DNA from 3 places in the Exiguobacterium sp. s138 genome. Region 1 is predicted to be linked to each of the others. Evidence: riboswitches for the same ligand, from Rfam matches in the RefSeq annotation. Region 1 holds a riboswitch; each other region holds the start of a gene.
The links. Region 1 has a riboswitch for thiamine pyrophosphate ahead of thiT (energy-coupled thiamine transporter ThiT). Riboswitches for the same ligand answer to the same signal wherever they lie in the genome.
Positions count from the first base shown of each region.

Region 1 (5,266 bases):
TTTGTTAATTGTGTTCTTCCCATAATTCTACTATAAGGACCTACTATTGAAAAGTCGCCGTACTGACTATACAATGAATATGTGAAAAATAGTAGCGGTCAAATGAACTTTTACCATCATCCTCATTCATTATTTTAAATTTTGAGGTTGTCTGTCAAGTTTTTTTCTTGTCAGCTACTTTTTTTATGTTGCAACCGTCTTAACAGCATGCTAAGATAGCAAAGTGTCTATTAGGACGAACGCAAAACAACATAAAAGGAGGCGGAACACATGGCACGTAAATGCTACGTTACTGGGAAATCGCCGAAGTCGGGAAACAACCGTTCACACGCATTGAACAAAACGAAACGCACTTGGGGAATCAACGTACAAAAAGTACGTATTCTCGTTGACGGTAAACCTAAAAAGGTTTGGGTTTCAGCTCGAGCGCTCAAATCAGGTAAAGTCGAACGCGTATAAGGCGCAGTAACCGGATGGGAATCTTCCCTTCCGGTTCTTTTTTTGTCCTTTTTTTATTTTTCTTATAAACTAATTGTCTGAATAATTGAAAACGCTTACAATAAGTGAGCAGTTATTTTTTTCAAGGGGGAAGGGTCAGACATGCAGTTAAAAAGAGAAATGACAAGCCGGCATCTCTTCATGATTTCACTCGGAGGGATTATCGGTACGGGACTGTTTCTCGGTTCCGGATTAACGATTTCGCAAGCAGGACCACTCGGGGCGGTCCTCAGTTACATCGTGGGTGGGACCATTATGTATCTGACAATGTTATGTTTAGGAGAGATGGCTGTCCATATGCCGGTTTCCGGATCATTTCAAACGTATACGACACGTTTCATCGGACCGGGTATCGGATTTGCCGTCGGCTGGATTTACTGGCTCGGATGGGCCGTGACGGTGGCACTTGAAATTACGGCAGCCGGAAGTCTGATGGATCGGTGGTTTCCGAACACCCCTATCGTCATCTGGTGTGCCATCTTCACCGTCATTTTATTCGGACTTAACGCCGTATCTGCCAAAGCCTTTGGGGAGGCTGAATTCTGGTTCTCGAGCCTGAAAGTCCTGGCCATTCTATTTTTCATTGCGCTCGGGGGAGCAGCTTGGTTTGGCTGGATCGACATGACTGCAGAACGCCCGGAAAGTTTATTCGCCAACTTTACTTCAAACGGATTGTTCCCGAACGGTGCGCTCGGAGTCTTGACGACGATGATCGCCGTCAACTTCGCGTTCCAGGGGACGGAATTGATCGGGGTTGCAGCCGGAGAGTCGAACGATCCCGAAAAATCGATTCCGAAAGCGATCCGCAATACGGTTTGGCGGACGTTCATCTTTTTTGTTCTTTCGATTACAATCGTCGGCGCCTTAATTCCTTATGAAACAGCTGGCGGTATCAGCAGTCCGTTCATCATGGTCTTTGATGCGATTGGGATTCCATACGCGGCCGATTTGATGAACATCGTCGTTCTGACTGCCTTACTGTCGGTCGGGAACTCAGGATTATACGCTGCTACCCGGATGTTATGGTCGATGTCTCAAGAAGGTATGATCTCGAAAAAACTTGCCATCGTCAACTCTCGTGGTGTACCGATGCGGGCGTTATGCTTTACGATGCTGTTTGCGATGTTATCGCTTCTGACCGCCTTTTTCGCGGAAGATACCGTCTTCATCTGGTTGTTGTCACTAGCAGGACTCGGGGCACAAGTCGGTTGGATTTCAATTTCCGCTTCACAAATTGCGTTTCGCCGTCAATTCATCAAAGACGGGCATTCAGTCAGTGAATTGAAATTCAAGACACCGTTCTTCCCGGTCTTGCCGATCATCTCGTTCTCGTTAAACATGCTCGTATTGATCAGCTTGGCGTTTCAGGCAGATCAACGGATTGCACTGTATATCGGTGTTCCGTTCTTCCTCTTGACATGGGGTTGTTACCATCTGTTTGTTAAAGGAAAACATATTGCAGCTCAAACCGAGCGTCAGGCAGCCAGTTCCACATTAGAATCTTGAACTGCCTCCACCTACAGAGTCATAAAAAAACGCGTGCTCGTTAGGTAAGCCTAACGAGCACGCGTTTTTACTGATCTGACAAACTCCGTAATGCGATGACTTCACCGGTATGCACCGTCACGTTCGCCACTCCGTGCTGTGTCCATTCATTGCTGACGGTCAATGATCCGCCGACCGGCACGTCATGATTCGTCAACGGATACTTGACCCCGCGGAGGGTCAGACGTGTCGGAACGAGCGGGATGAAAGAGAGATAGTGAAATCCATCTGCCTCGATCTCATACGTCCCCGGCTGTAAGAAACGAACCTCTTCCCGCTTCGTCATCAAGCGAACTGCCGGAAATTGTTTTAGCAAATAGACGTTTTGAAGCGTCATATCAAGTCGTCCTCCGGTCGCACCGAATATGAACACTTCTGTTGCTTCATACTGTTGACTGACATGGCGTAAAGCCAGTTCCAAGTCGGTCTCATCCTTTTCAGCCGGGTGGATGATCGCTCCTTCCGGTTTGTATCCGAGCGAATCAAAGTCACCAATCGCCAAGTCAAAAGCGAGACCTTGCTGTGCCAATTCGGTGACACCTCCGTCAACGGCGATGACAACCGTCTTCTCATCCAGAAACGGTTTCAGGGACGGGATGTCTTCTGTCGGACCGGCCGCTACAATCACGACCCGCATCAGACACCTCGTGCCGAGTAACGAAGAAGTCGGGGCGCTGTCGTAAACAGAAGTCCTGCGACAATACCACATAATAGGTACGATGGAACCATATACGTCGCGTTATAGATCAACGAGTACGGAACGACCGGACCTTCCGCATATTCAGCGAAGAAGACGATTCCGCTGATGACGTGACAGACATAACGTAAACCTGCACCAAGCAATGTCGCGCCTAGTACAATTGCCATCAAACGGCCATTCTTCCCGGTTGCTGCTGCTTTTTTGACTTGCCGTGCGAATAGTCCGCTCAGTCCGACGACTCCAAACGCAATCGTATAATCGAGTAACGGCTGAACGACTGTCAGAATTTGCGGAGCGAACATCAGTTGAATCGTTCCGACGAGCGCTCCCGTCACGACCCCACCGATGACACCATGACGAAAGGCCATGACGAAGATTGGCAGCATCGCCAAACTGACCGAACCCCCTTGCGGCATTTTAAACGGGATTAATAAATCGAACACCACACCAAGACTTGCAAAGATTGCAATTTCCATTAACATTTGTAGCCGTTTCATCCTTTTTTCCTCCTAAAAATAAAATCGCAGGACGGCAAAAAGGCAGTACGACGAACGCCGTACTGCCTGCGTGCGCCACATCCCTACGTCCGTCTGAACGGAACAGGTTCGAAGGGTTAAAGTCCAATCACTTCTCTCAGCCGCTTGACGCGACACCCCTTGCGGTCTTCATTCAATTTTGATTCTGCTCTTATTATACGTGAGCGGCATTCCGAATACTAGTGATTGCTTCTGAATAATCCGGTGCATTGTAGATGGCGGAACCTGCAACAAGTACGTTTGCCCCATTCTCAATACATAATTTCGCTGTTTCCGCATTGACTCCGCCATCGATTTCAATCTCAAACGATAGATCGTGTTCCGCTTTCATTGCAGCCAGTTGATTTAATTTCTTCATGACACCCGGAATGAACGCTTGTCCGCCGAATCCCGGATTGACTGTCATCAATAAGACCATGTCCACATCCTCGAGCACGTGTTCGATCGTCGACAGCGGCGTATGCGGATTGAGCACGACACCCGCTTTCGCACCGGCTGCTTTGATCTGTTGCAGGACACGGTGGACGTGATTCGTCGCCTCGACGTGGAACGTCACGATATCAGCCCCTGCTGCAACGAAGGCTTCGACAAAGTTTTCCGGACGATCAATCATGAGATGGACGTCGAGAACCATATCTGTTTTTTGACGTAAACTGCTTAAGACAGGAAGTCCGAATGAGATGTTCGGAACAAATTGACCGTCCATGACATCGAAATGGATATAATCGGCACCTGCTGCTTCTACGGCTTTGACATCCCGCTCTAAATTTGCAAAATCTGCTGATAAGATTGATGGTGCGATTTTAATCATGTTAATACCTCCGTGTCCGATTCTTGATTTCCTCTACAAACATACCATAATTCGTATACCGGGAAGCCATGATTTCCTGGGCCTCGACGGCTTGTTTAACGGCACAACCAGGCTCATTCAAATGCAGACAGCCACGGTACTTACATTCGTCCTGTAAAGCAACAAATTCAGGGAAACACCACCGTAACTCCTCGAGTTCCATTTCATGCGGAAAATCAAGATTCGAGAATCCCGGGGTATCTGCAATCAGTCCTTCGCCAAGCGGGATCAATGTCACATGACGTGTCGTATGGCGTCCACGACCAAGCGCCTTCGAAATATGACTCGTTTCCAGTGCCAACGAAGGTTCCAAGGCATTCAACAACGAACTTTTCCCTACACCGGATTGTCCGGCCAGGACACTCGTTTTATCTTTTAACAACGGACGGACGGATTCGACTCCGGCCAATGTCTCACTTGACGTTTCGATGACGTGATATCCAATGGTCCGGTAAGCGGCAATTGCTTCCAATACCCCTTGTTCGGCTTCACCTTGTAACAAGTCCATCTTCGTCAAGATGATGATCGGTTGAATTTCCTTTGCTTCAATCAACACTAAAAACCGGTCCAGCAGATGGGCAGAAAAATCAGGTTCTGCTGCCGATACGACCAACAATGCTTGATCGATATTGGCAACCGGCGGGCGGACCAGGAAATTTTGACGGTCCTTTACTTCCAGGATATATCCGGTCTCACTTTCGATGTGTAACACGACCTCATCGCCGACGACAGGGCTGATGCCCCGTTTTCTGAAATTACCGCGTGCCCGTGAACGGATTTCACCTTGAGGCGTCATGACATCATAAAATCCACCCTGTAAACGGATAATCGTTCCATCCCGATTGTCTTCAATTCGATTTTCTGCCATCCTATGCCCTCCTTTGTCAGGATTAACGTCCTGCTCGTTATTCTTGTGATTTTGCCTGATTGTACGTAATCGTCTTCGCCCGGTACACTTCGTCATCTTTATAAATCGTAATCTTGCCTTCTTCTCCCGGATCAATCGTCAAAGGAACATCAAATGTTTCATCCTGATCAATCGATTCTTCGATGACGGTTCGTTTTCCTTTGGCATCTTCCGTCTCAATCCGGACGAGTTGACGTGGCGCAGGCTCCCCGTCTTCACTGACGCCATCA
Region 1 is NZ_JACSMW010000002.1:131,661-136,926, reverse strand. It holds gene rpmB (50S ribosomal protein L28) at 271-459, shown strand; gene KNP91_RS04475 (amino acid permease) at 601-2,004, shown strand; gene KNP91_RS04470 (thiamine diphosphokinase) at 2,072-2,680, opposite strand; gene thiT (energy-coupled thiamine transporter ThiT) at 2,680-3,240, opposite strand; TPP riboswitch at 3,304-3,410, opposite strand; gene rpe (ribulose-phosphate 3-epimerase) at 3,434-4,090, opposite strand; gene rsgA (ribosome small subunit-dependent GTPase A) at 4,092-4,997, opposite strand; gene pknB (Stk1 family PASTA domain-containing Ser/Thr kinase) at 5,035-5,266, opposite strand, start outside.

Region 2 (5,266 bases), on a different contig from region 1:
AATTTTGCCGCAACATCATTCATCAGCATCCGAATAACGAAGTTATCGGTCCCATCCACAAGCAAATCTGCTTGTCCGACAAGCCGTGTAATATTCATTGCCGTCACATCTTCGACAATCGCCTCGATCGTCACCGTCGAATTGACGGCACCGAGCCGGCGTTTCGCCGCAACCGCCTTTGGCAAATGGTTCCTGACATCCTGTTCCGTATAGAGTTGTTGCCGTTGTAAATTGCTCCACTCGACGTAATCCCGGTCGATCAGAGTCACTCGTCCGATTCCTGCCCGGACAAGCTGTTCCGCACTCGCTGTCCCGAGTGCACCGAGACCGATGATGACGACGTGCCGCTGTCCCAGTTGATCCTGCCCTTCCTGTCCGATTGGACGAAAGCGGATTTGTCGGCTATACCGGTCCATCATGGGCGGCTGATCCCGGTCGTCGGACTGCTCGCCGTCGCATACCGTTTTTTCTCAATCCGTCCTGCTTCAAAACCGAGTCGTCCCGCTTCAACCGCAAGCTTCATTGCACGTGCCATCTTGACCGGGTCTTTCGCATGCGCGACGGCTGAATTCAACAGGACACCATCAGCTCCGAGCTCCATCGCGTACGCCGCGTCAGCCGGTGAACCGATGCCGGCGTCGACGATGACCGGCACTGACATTTGTTCGATGATGAAGCTGAGCGCGAGCGGATTTAAGATGCCTTGTCCGGAACCGATGGGTGACGCGGCCGGCATAATCGCATGACAGCCGAGTTCTTCGAGCCGACGGGCGAGCAACAGATCATCTGACGTATACGGCAAGACGATGAAGCCATCCTTGATTAATTCCTCTGCTGCTCGTAATGTTTCAATCGGATCCGGCAGCAGTGTCTTGTCACAACCGATTACCTCGACCTTGACCATATCGCACATCCCTGAGGCCCGGGCAAGCCGGGCAAGCCGGACCGCTTCCTCCGCCGTCTTCGCACCCGCAGTGTTCGGTAACAGATCATAGCGGCTTAAGTCGAGTGCCGCGAGTGGATTCGTCTGTTCCTTCGCAAAAACATCGAGTCGCCGGACGGAAAACGTTAAAATATTTGTTTCCGATGCTTCGACCGCTTGTTGTTGCTTCTCATTATCCGGATATTTTCCTGTCCCGAGTAACAATCGTGATGCAAATTTTTTTCCGCCAATTTCTAACATGTTATCCGCCTCCTACAAAATGAACGATTTCAATGACATCTCCGGACGTAACGTCCGTATCCGGATAGCTCGACCGGTCGATGATTTGATGATTTTGTTCGATGATGACGACCTGTCCCTGAATCTCCAGTTTTTCTAACAAGTCGTGTAACGTCTTGATTTCCTCTGTCAAAGCATAGTTTTTTCCATTCAATCGGATAGTCATCTGCTTTCCTCCTGTCGTCGTCTGTTAAAACCATCCAGTGCCACTCTTGGCATTTGCCCCATGAGACAATCGGCTAACACATTGGCCGTCGCCGGTGCCAGTAAGATGCCATGCCGGTGGTGCCCGGTCGCGACGAACAATCCGTCGATACCATCCACCGATCCGAGATACGGCAGACCGTCCCCGGTTTGCGGTCGAACACCGGACCAAGCCTCCACGAACACGGCCTCTGCAAGTGGCGGATAGAGCTTAATCGCTGCATTCAATAACAAACGAATACTGTTCAGACTGACGGTCGTTGATTCATCACTAACCCGTTCCGTCGCCCCGATGATGATCCGTCCGTCTGCTTTCGGGACTAAATAGACCGCATCACCAAACAGCGTCCGATTGAGTTGTCCGGTCGTCAGCCGGACAGACAGACACTCGCCCTTGACCGGAAGTGTGTTAATCGTCACTCCGACCGTCTGTAACAATTCTTCCGATCCGCGACCACCGGCGACAATAATTTGTCTGCCCACCCGCAGCCCCCGGTTAGTCTCGGCGCCGGTCACCGTTTGTCCGTCCCGTACGAGACGTGCTACGACCGTTGCCTCTTCGATTCCCCCGCCCCGTCGTTCGATCGCACTGCGTAATGCTTGTGCAAACAACCGCGGATCAACCTGTCCGACCGAATCAAACGTCCGCCAGTGATGTGCCTGTTGCATATGAAACGGTTGTTCCAGATACCCGCTTCCGAGACCGGTCTCGTCAAACAATTGTTGCACGAATTCCGGATACAGCTTCCGGCTCAGCCGGGCCAGTTCATGTAACGGTGCCAGCAATTCTTCATCTGTCGCGAGCATTCCCGCTGCTGCTTGCGTCGCTCCCTGACCGACAGTTGACTGTTCAAGCAAATGAACGGTTTTCCCGCGCTGCAGGAGCTCATAGCCGAGCGTTAAACCAATGATACCGGCTCCGATGATTAAAACATCCGGGCGTGTCATCGTTGCATCACCGCCTGGAACCGGTTGGCTGCTTCGACCGGAGACGCCTGACCGAGAATGCCCGACAAGACGGCCCCGCCTGCGCAGCCGGTCGCCAGGATATCCGGCAGATTGTCCGGTGTAATGCCACCAATTGCAATGACAGGAATCGATGTCCAGTCGACAACTTGTTTCAAGGCGTCGAGTCCCCGGGGCGGTACACCCGGTTTTGATCCTGTCTCAAAAATATGGCCGTACAGGACGTAATCAGCACCGGCTTGTTCCGCCGCTATCGCTTCCGTTAACGAGTGAACCGATTGACCGATCACCAATTCCGGAAAACGGTGCCGGACGAGGTCGACCGGAATGCTGCGTGTTGTCAGCTGAACTCCGGTGCCGGTGACGACTGCCACGTCCAGCCGGTCATGGACAATTAATTGCTCTGTCTTTACGCCTCGTCGCACGAGTGTTTCGATGCACACGACCAGTTCCTTCGCTGACCATAACGGCTCCCGCAAATGAATCCGGTCGACGGATAGTGCGAGTTCCGGTAACAGCTGTTCGAGTATGTCCGGACGCTGCTTGCCGGTTGTCATCAGATGTAACTGGCTCATCATTTCCCCCTTTCCACACGAAAAAGGACCACCCCATGAACTGATGGAGTGGTCCTACAAAAAAGGGCGACAGCCGTCGCATCCTCTATGAATGATCGGAATCCACTTCCCTCCGCTAGTACGAACTAGATCAGGTTCAAAGGGTCCGGATACTTCCGTCTCAGTCTGCTGCGAGACTCCCCTAGTGTAGATATTGATTTGTGTGGTACGCCTGTAGTTTACCACGGGTAGTCCGATTTGTTCTACCCTTGATTAGTGTCGCATGTCCGATTCGACCGCTTTGACCTGCTCGATTAGCTGTTCATACGCGTCGACGCGTTTCGTTTCCGACAAGTCATACGTTTGTTTTAAGCGTAATACCCGCATGACTTTCTGATCAAGGTCTGCTCTCGACAATTTACCTTGTTTGATCCGTGTCATGATTTCCTTGTGAACGGACGCGTATGCGCCGGGCGATGAGAACATCGCCATATCCGCACCATTTTCGAGGGCAAGACTTGCCGCCTGGGCAAGTCCGTACCGTTCTGTGATGGCTCCCATGACCAAATCGTCCGTGATGATGACACCGTCAAACTTCAGCTCATCCCGTAACACCCCGGTCATGACGGGTTTCGACAACGAAGACGGACGGGTTTTGTCGAGTGCCGGAAACAGGATATGCGCGACCATGACCATCTCGGCCCCTTCCTGAATCGCCCGTTTGAACGGGACCAGCTCCGTCTGCTCGAGTTCCGCTTTCGTCGCATCGACCCGCGGCAGACCGACATGGGAATCGACGGTCGTGTCGCCGTGTCCCGGAAAATGTTTGACGACCGGCACGACGTCTTCTTCTTTCATGCCCTGCATCAACGGGACACCAAGCCGGGCGACCTGTTGCGGATCCGCACTGAGCGATCGGTCACCGATGATCGGATTCGCCGGATTGCTGTTGACGTCAAGGACGGGAGCGAAGTCCATATTAAAGCCGTAAAAACGGGAAATCGAACCAAGTGTCTGTCCGACTTCCTTCATCAATGCCGGATCATTTTTTTGACCGAACGACAGACTCGGTGATAATTTGAGCTGTGCGTCCGGGACCCGACTGACGCGTCCGCCCTCTTCGTCAAAGCCGAGAAACGCTTTTGCATCAGCCGGTTGGGCTTCAGCAATCGCTGCCGTAAAGGTTTTCAGTTGATCGGTCGACGTGATGTTGCCGCCGAGTAACAGCACACCACCGAGTGCATGATCCTGCAACAGCGTTCGGTCGGCTTGTGTCAAAGCTGTTCCCGTCACACCGATATACAGCAACTGATCGACTTTTTCCGCCGTCGACATGTTCGAGACGGTTTCTTTAAGTTGTTTCTCTGCCCGCTCAGCAGCAGAAGGTCGATCCGGCTGCGGCGGCTTTGTTTTCTTCGCCGGCTTCGGTTGCGGTTCGACCGGTTGTGCCGGCTCGTCAGCACAACCGGCGAGGAGGACACTTGCCAACAGAACAGGAACCATCCGTTTCAAATCGGTTCCTCGTTCCGGACGCCGTTGATCGAGTAATAGACTTCAATTTCTGCGTTCAGCGATTGTGAGACCGAGCAGTATTTGTCTTTTGATAAGGCAATCGCCCGGCGGACTTTATCGTCCGGTAAATCACCTTCAAGCCGGTAATGAATTGAAATCGTCGTGAAACGCCGGGGATGATCATCCGCCCGTTCGCCTTCGATATCCATTTCAAATGACGTCAGCGTCAAACGCATCTTTTCTAAAATTGAGACGATATCGATGCCTGTACAACCGGCGACGGCGTGAAGAAGGAGCTCTGTCGGCCGGGGTGCTTGATTGTCTCCGCCGTTTTCTGGCGCGGCATCCATCGCTAAGTGATGTCCGGATTCGGTCTCCCCGCTAAAACCCATCTTGTGATTCCAAGTGACTGTTGCTTGCATCAAGATCACGTCCTTTTCTGATTTAAGTGATGTTTCCTACTCTGTTAGTATACCCGAATCTGTGACAGGTGAAATTGACTGTCTATTCACAATAATGCTTCTTTTTCTGTGTCAGGCAAATCCGGTTTCCGCCCTTGTTAAATCATGCTATTCTGATAAACGATAGTTTTTTTGCGCACAGGCGCCAGAAGTGGGGAATTATTTATGTCATCATCATCATCGACTCGTTTGAGTCAAGCCGACTGGCTGTTAATCGCGACGTTATCCATGTTGACGTTTGTCCTTGGAACAAGCGAATTCGTCATCGTCGGTATTTTATCTGAAATTGCGGACGGTCTGAACATCACGATTGCAAAAGCCGGGACACTCGTCTCCGCCTTTGCGAT
Region 2 is NZ_JACSMW010000001.1:532,544-537,809, reverse strand. It holds gene KNP91_RS02730 (ThiF family adenylyltransferase) at 1-419, opposite strand, end outside; gene KNP91_RS02725 (thiazole synthase) at 416-1,183, opposite strand; gene thiS (sulfur carrier protein ThiS) at 1,185-1,388, opposite strand; gene KNP91_RS02715 (NAD(P)/FAD-dependent oxidoreductase) at 1,385-2,374, opposite strand; gene KNP91_RS02710 (thiamine phosphate synthase) at 2,371-2,967, opposite strand; TPP riboswitch at 3,058-3,160, opposite strand; gene nagZ (beta-N-acetylhexosaminidase) at 3,220-4,449, opposite strand; gene KNP91_RS02700 (OsmC family protein) at 4,455-4,880, opposite strand; gene KNP91_RS02695 (MFS transporter) at 5,085-5,266, shown strand, end outside.
Region 2: linked by a shared signal. The riboswitch ahead of KNP91_RS02710 (thiamine phosphate synthase) and the one ahead of thiT (energy-coupled thiamine transporter ThiT) in region 1 are both predicted to bind thiamine pyrophosphate.

Region 3 (5,266 bases), 370 kb from region 1:
GGCATTGATGAATCAGGCTCATGACGAACCGGGTCGGATCGGTCGTTGCGACGAACGTTATGCTCAGCAGGACAAAAGCCAGCATCCGCGTTGCAACCAGCCAGGCATGAGCAAGACTCTCTTCCGTGATCCGGAACCAACCGAACGCCCACAGTTCCGTTTCCCCTTTTCCGAACGCCGCCATCATCCAAAACGTCAGCAAAAATAATACCGTATACGGCACAAGACGGAAGACCAGCGTGGACAGCTTCCATCCGGAACAGGCTACACCGACGGCTGCAAACAGAAGCAAGGCGACTGTCACCGGCAGACGTGACGTCGTAATCAGCAACAGCATGACATACACCAGTGTTCCGAGCTTCACGGCGGGATTAAGGCGTGCGAGCAGCGAATTGTTTTCCTGCACGGTGTTTCACCTCCTCGAGTTGCTGATAGCGTACCGATACCGGGCGGATCAACTGGTTATGCTCAAGCAATGATTCGTTCCGGAACAATTCATCCGGTGCCCCGTCAAATTGAATGTGCTTCTCGCCGATGACGACAACGCGGTCGGCGTAACGGTAGACCAGCTCCATGTCGTGCGTCACCATGATCAGCGTAGTTCCCGCTTCCCGGGCTTGGTGTAACACATCGAGAATCTGAGCGGTCGTCTCAGCATCTTGTCCGAAGGTCGGTTCATCGAGTAACAGGACAGCTTTTCGTTCCAGCAACATCGTCGCGACACTTAAGCGTCTTTTTTGCCCGAGACTGAGTGCAAGCGGGGACTGAGCGGCGACATCCTCCAAACGGTAGTGTTGCAGGGCGTCAGCTACTTGACTTCGTGCCGTTGACGGAGAGCTGATGGCCAGTTCATCGGCGACCGTCTGTTTCAGAAATTGAAACTCCGGTTGCTGAAAGACGAAACCAACTTGCCGGTAAAACGTCCGGTCCCGCCATTTTTTCAAAGGTGTCTGAAACAGCTTGATCGTCCCGCTTTGCGCCGGCAACAGTTTTGCCAGCGTCTCAAGCAGGGTGCTTTTACCGGCAGCGTTGCGTCCGACGAGCATGATCCATTCTCCGGCGGACGCGGTCAGCGAAATCCGGTCGAGAATCACCCGTTTGCCATGCGTGATCGTCACATCGGTCAAATCAAACGTCGTTTCGTTTGCCACCGGACGTCTTGCGACGGGCGGGTTATTCAGAAACCGCGCTGTTGCGACCGTCAGCGGAATCGTCTCGAGTGTATAAGGATAGAGCAATGGCGACATGATACCGTGCCGGATCAGTTCCTCCCGTTTCTCTTCGAAGACTTCAAGCGGGGAACCGTCAAGCCTCAGCTGTCCTTCCCGAAAGACCAACACACGGTCAGCAAACGTCACACATTCTTCCAGTTGATGTTCGATCAACACCAGTGTCACGTTCGGATTGTGATGCAATTCTTCAATCAGCTCCATCATCAATCGGCGGCCGTGCGGATCGAGTTGCGCCGTCGGTTCATCGAGTAACAGGATGTCCGGTTCGAGTGCCAACACACAGGCCAAAGCAAGCCGTTGTTTCATCCCGCCGGACAGTCCGGCAATTTGCGTCGTCAAGGCGAGGTCGAGTCCAACCCGTTTCAACACCGTTCTGATTCGTTCTTCCATTTCATCGCGGGGAATACTCCGGTTTTCCAGACTGAAGGCGATTTCCGCCCCGACCGTCTGCATGCAAAACTGATCGTCCGGCTGTTGAAACAGCATGCCGACGGTTCCGTCTGCGCGCCATTCACCGGTGACTTCCGCCTCAATCGTTTCCGGCATCAGACCGGCAAGCGTATGCAAGAAGGTCGTTTTGCCGCTGCCGCTCGGACCAATCAATAAGGTCGTCTCTCCTTGCCGGAGCGACACGGTCAAGTCGTTTAAAACATCTCGGTCTTGATCCGGATAGCGGACGGTCAGATTCCGGCACCACATCAGGCAGCCCGCCGTTTCTGTTGTCGTCCGACGGCGTAACCGTTCAGCGTTCCCGTCTTGACGAGTGAGTCGACGATGATTTTCGCGAGCAATCCGCCAAGTAATGCCCCACTGACCAGTTGCAGGGAAAACGTCAATAGCAGTGTCGTCGTCGTATAGTAGGCGAACCCATTGACGACCAGACTATAGACCATACTTCCGACAGCCGCAAACATGCCCGACAGCATCAAGGTGAAGGTGTTGAAGTTCCGGTAGCCGACTAACAGAAAAGCAACCTCAGCGCCAATGCCTTGCGCAAGTCCAATCAATAAAGCCGATAAACCGAAGTGACTCCCTGTAAACAACTCGACGGCAGCAGCGACGACTTCTGCAATCAATGCCGCGCCTGGTTTTTGAATGATGTAGGCGACAAGGGGACTGGCGATGACCCAGATGCCGAACATCCAGTTTGCTCCGACCGGTCCAAAGATGGCCGAGATCGGCAACCATAACGTCGACCATCCTAAGTAGAGGACACCACAAGCTACGGCGAGCATCATCATGACGATGATTTCTTTCATTTTCCAACTGTTCATAATCACTTCTCCTTTGAATGCACACCCACAAAGAAACCACAAAAAAAGACCGCCCTCTATGAAAAGAGAGCGGTCGTGTAACCTGCAAGATGCAGAAAAAGAGCACGAGGATTCCGCTCCACTTTCCTACGCTAGTATGAACTAGATCAGGTTCAAAGGGTCCGAAGTAAATCGTCTCAGCCGAGCGGGCTCCCCTAGTGGATGTGTCAATGATGTGTACCTTCTTCACTGTACGGCTGTCGCCGCGACTTGTCAATATGCATAAAAAAACCTCCCACGAGGGGAGGGGAGAAAAGATTACTCTTTATCTTCTTTGTTTTCTTCAGCTTGCTCTTCAGAAGTTTGTTCTGAATCGTCTGTCGCTGTATCCGCATCAGCTGCTTGTGCCTCAGCTTCTGCTTCTTCGATTTCTTCAAGTTCAGCTTCAAGTGTCGATTCAACGACCGCTGCAACTTGGATGTCACCTTCTGTGACGACACGGAAATCTTTTTCTTCCGGAAGATCAGCGACTGTAATCGAATCTCCGATTGCAAGTTCCGTTACATCCACTTCGATGCGTTCCGGTAATTTATCTGGTGTTGCGGCAACTGTTACTTTAAAGAGTGTTTGTGAAAGGAATCCGCCAAGTTTCGCGCCAGCTGCTTCGCCGACCAGGACGATATCCGTTTCGACTTCTGTTTCTTCATCCATTTTAACAGCGATGAATTCAACGTGTTTGATTGTTGGTGTAAAGATGTCCATATCGAGTTTGTTGATCAATGTGTTGACCTTTTTACCGCCGATTTGAAGAGCAACCAAGACGTTTTCGCCGTGATCACGGACAACTTTGACCAATTCTTTTTCGTCGAATGAAATCGGTGTGCTTTCCACTTTGTAGCCATACACGACACCAAGAGCTTTTCCTTCATGACGTAATTGCTTTCTAAGTGAGCGCGGGCGTACTTCGCGTTCTTCTACTTTTAATGTTACTGACATGTTCATTTCCCCCTTGAATTTGGTATAGCCCTCAAAAGGTAATGAATGTAGGAGTGGAACAATAGGTTCCAACAGAAATTCATGCGCTAAATGCTAGTTCAACTGGATTTCATTCAGAAATGAAAAACGAAGTGAGTAAGTAGCATTTCTCTCCCAGGTCATTACGCTGATATTGAGAAACAATAATTGAAAAGCGACCGTGTTGTACGGTGCTAATGTAGATATACCCCTATCTTTCAAAAGTTAAAACCTTTTTTTCTGAATTTGATTGTCGAAAGACCTTCAAACCTGTTGATAGACAACGGATTGAAGGTCCTTCATTTTTTTAAGATTTTCTTTGATTTGTGTGGTTACTCACCTGCTGAATCGATAAAAGCGGGGGAATCGAGCAGACGGACGAGTTCACGAATCGTTAAAATATCCGGCTTCTGATCCGATAAGACGGCATCAATCATCGTCGCTTTGCGATCTTGTAATTCCGCCATCTTTTCCTCGATCGTTCCGGTCATCAACAGCTTGATCACTTCGACCGGTGACTGCTGTCCCAATCGATGAGCCCGGTCAGCCGCTTGTTGCTCGACGGCCGGATTCCACCAACTGTCGTACAAAATGACGGTATCTGCCGTCGCCAGATTCAGACCGGTCCCGCCGGCCTTCAAGGAAATCAGGAAGAGATCAACTTCACCGGCATTAAACCTTTCACACAGTGCGACCCGGTCCTCAACCGGTGTCTCACCCGTCAGCAGAAAGTGGGCACGTTGTCGTGCTGCCAGTCGTTCCCGAATCCGGGCCAGCATCTTCGTATACTGGGAAAAAATCAGGATCCGGTGTCCGGCGGCTAATTTTTCTTCAATTAACGTCAGCAGACGTTCGAGTTTTGTGGATTCGCCTGTATAATCTTCGACAAACAGCGCCGGATCACAGCAAATCTGCCGTAAGCGGGTCAAACCGGCCAGCAACTTAATCCGGTCCTCACGTTTCGTTTCATCCAAATGACGCAATGTTTCCAGTTGCAGTTTAGATAAGTAGGAGGCGTAAAGCTTTTTCTGTGTCGGGCCAAGGTCTGTATAGTGATGGACAATCTGCTTCTTCGGTAAATCCTGCAACACCTCATCTTTGGTCCGCCGCATCAGAAACGGACGGATGAATCGTTTGATCTCGTCATGCGACCACGTTTGAAACGTCTGTAAGTCCGGCAGCAAGGAAGGGAAGATGACTCGGAAAATCGACCAGAGATCATCGGTCCGGTTTTCAAGCGGCGTTCCGGTCAAGGCAAACCGACGTTTCGCCCGAATCCGGCGCAAGCGGACAGCGGTTTGTGACGCCGGATTCTTCAGATGTTGTGCCTCATCAAAAATTACGACGTCGTATTCGACGGCCTGGTGTGCCTCCATGTCGGCTCGTAACGACGGGTAGGAAATCAAAAAAATCCCGTCCGCTGGTACTGTCTCGATTTGGTCCAAGCGGTGCTTTCGCGCTCCGGTCAACAGATGGACCGTTCTCGTCGGGGCAAATCGCGTGAGTTCCGCCTGCCAGTTATGGAGCAGGGAGGCCGGGGCGACAATTAAGACCCGTCCCGGCGGCAGCGTCTCAAGACACCCAATCGCCTGAATCGTTTTCCCGAGTCCCATCTCATCCGCTAAAATCCCGTGCCCGTCGTGTCCGGCGAGATTCGCCATGAACTGGATCCCTGCCCGCTGATATGGATACAAGTGGCGGTCGAGTACTTCCGGGAAGTTCAGGTAGACTCCTGTTCCATTTTTCAGCTCGAGCCATCGTTCTGTT
Region 3 is NZ_JACSMW010000002.1:498,907-504,172, reverse strand. It holds gene KNP91_RS06430 (energy-coupling factor transporter transmembrane component T family protein) at 1-406, opposite strand, end outside; gene KNP91_RS06425 (ABC transporter ATP-binding protein) at 372-1,931, opposite strand; gene KNP91_RS06420 (ECF transporter S component) at 1,931-2,506, opposite strand; TPP riboswitch at 2,613-2,712, opposite strand; gene KNP91_RS06415 (50S ribosomal protein L25/general stress protein Ctc) at 2,804-3,481, opposite strand; gene KNP91_RS06410 (DEAD/DEAH box helicase) at 3,832-5,266, opposite strand, start outside.
Region 3: linked by a shared signal. The riboswitch ahead of KNP91_RS06420 (ECF transporter S component) and the one ahead of thiT (energy-coupled thiamine transporter ThiT) in region 1 are both predicted to bind thiamine pyrophosphate.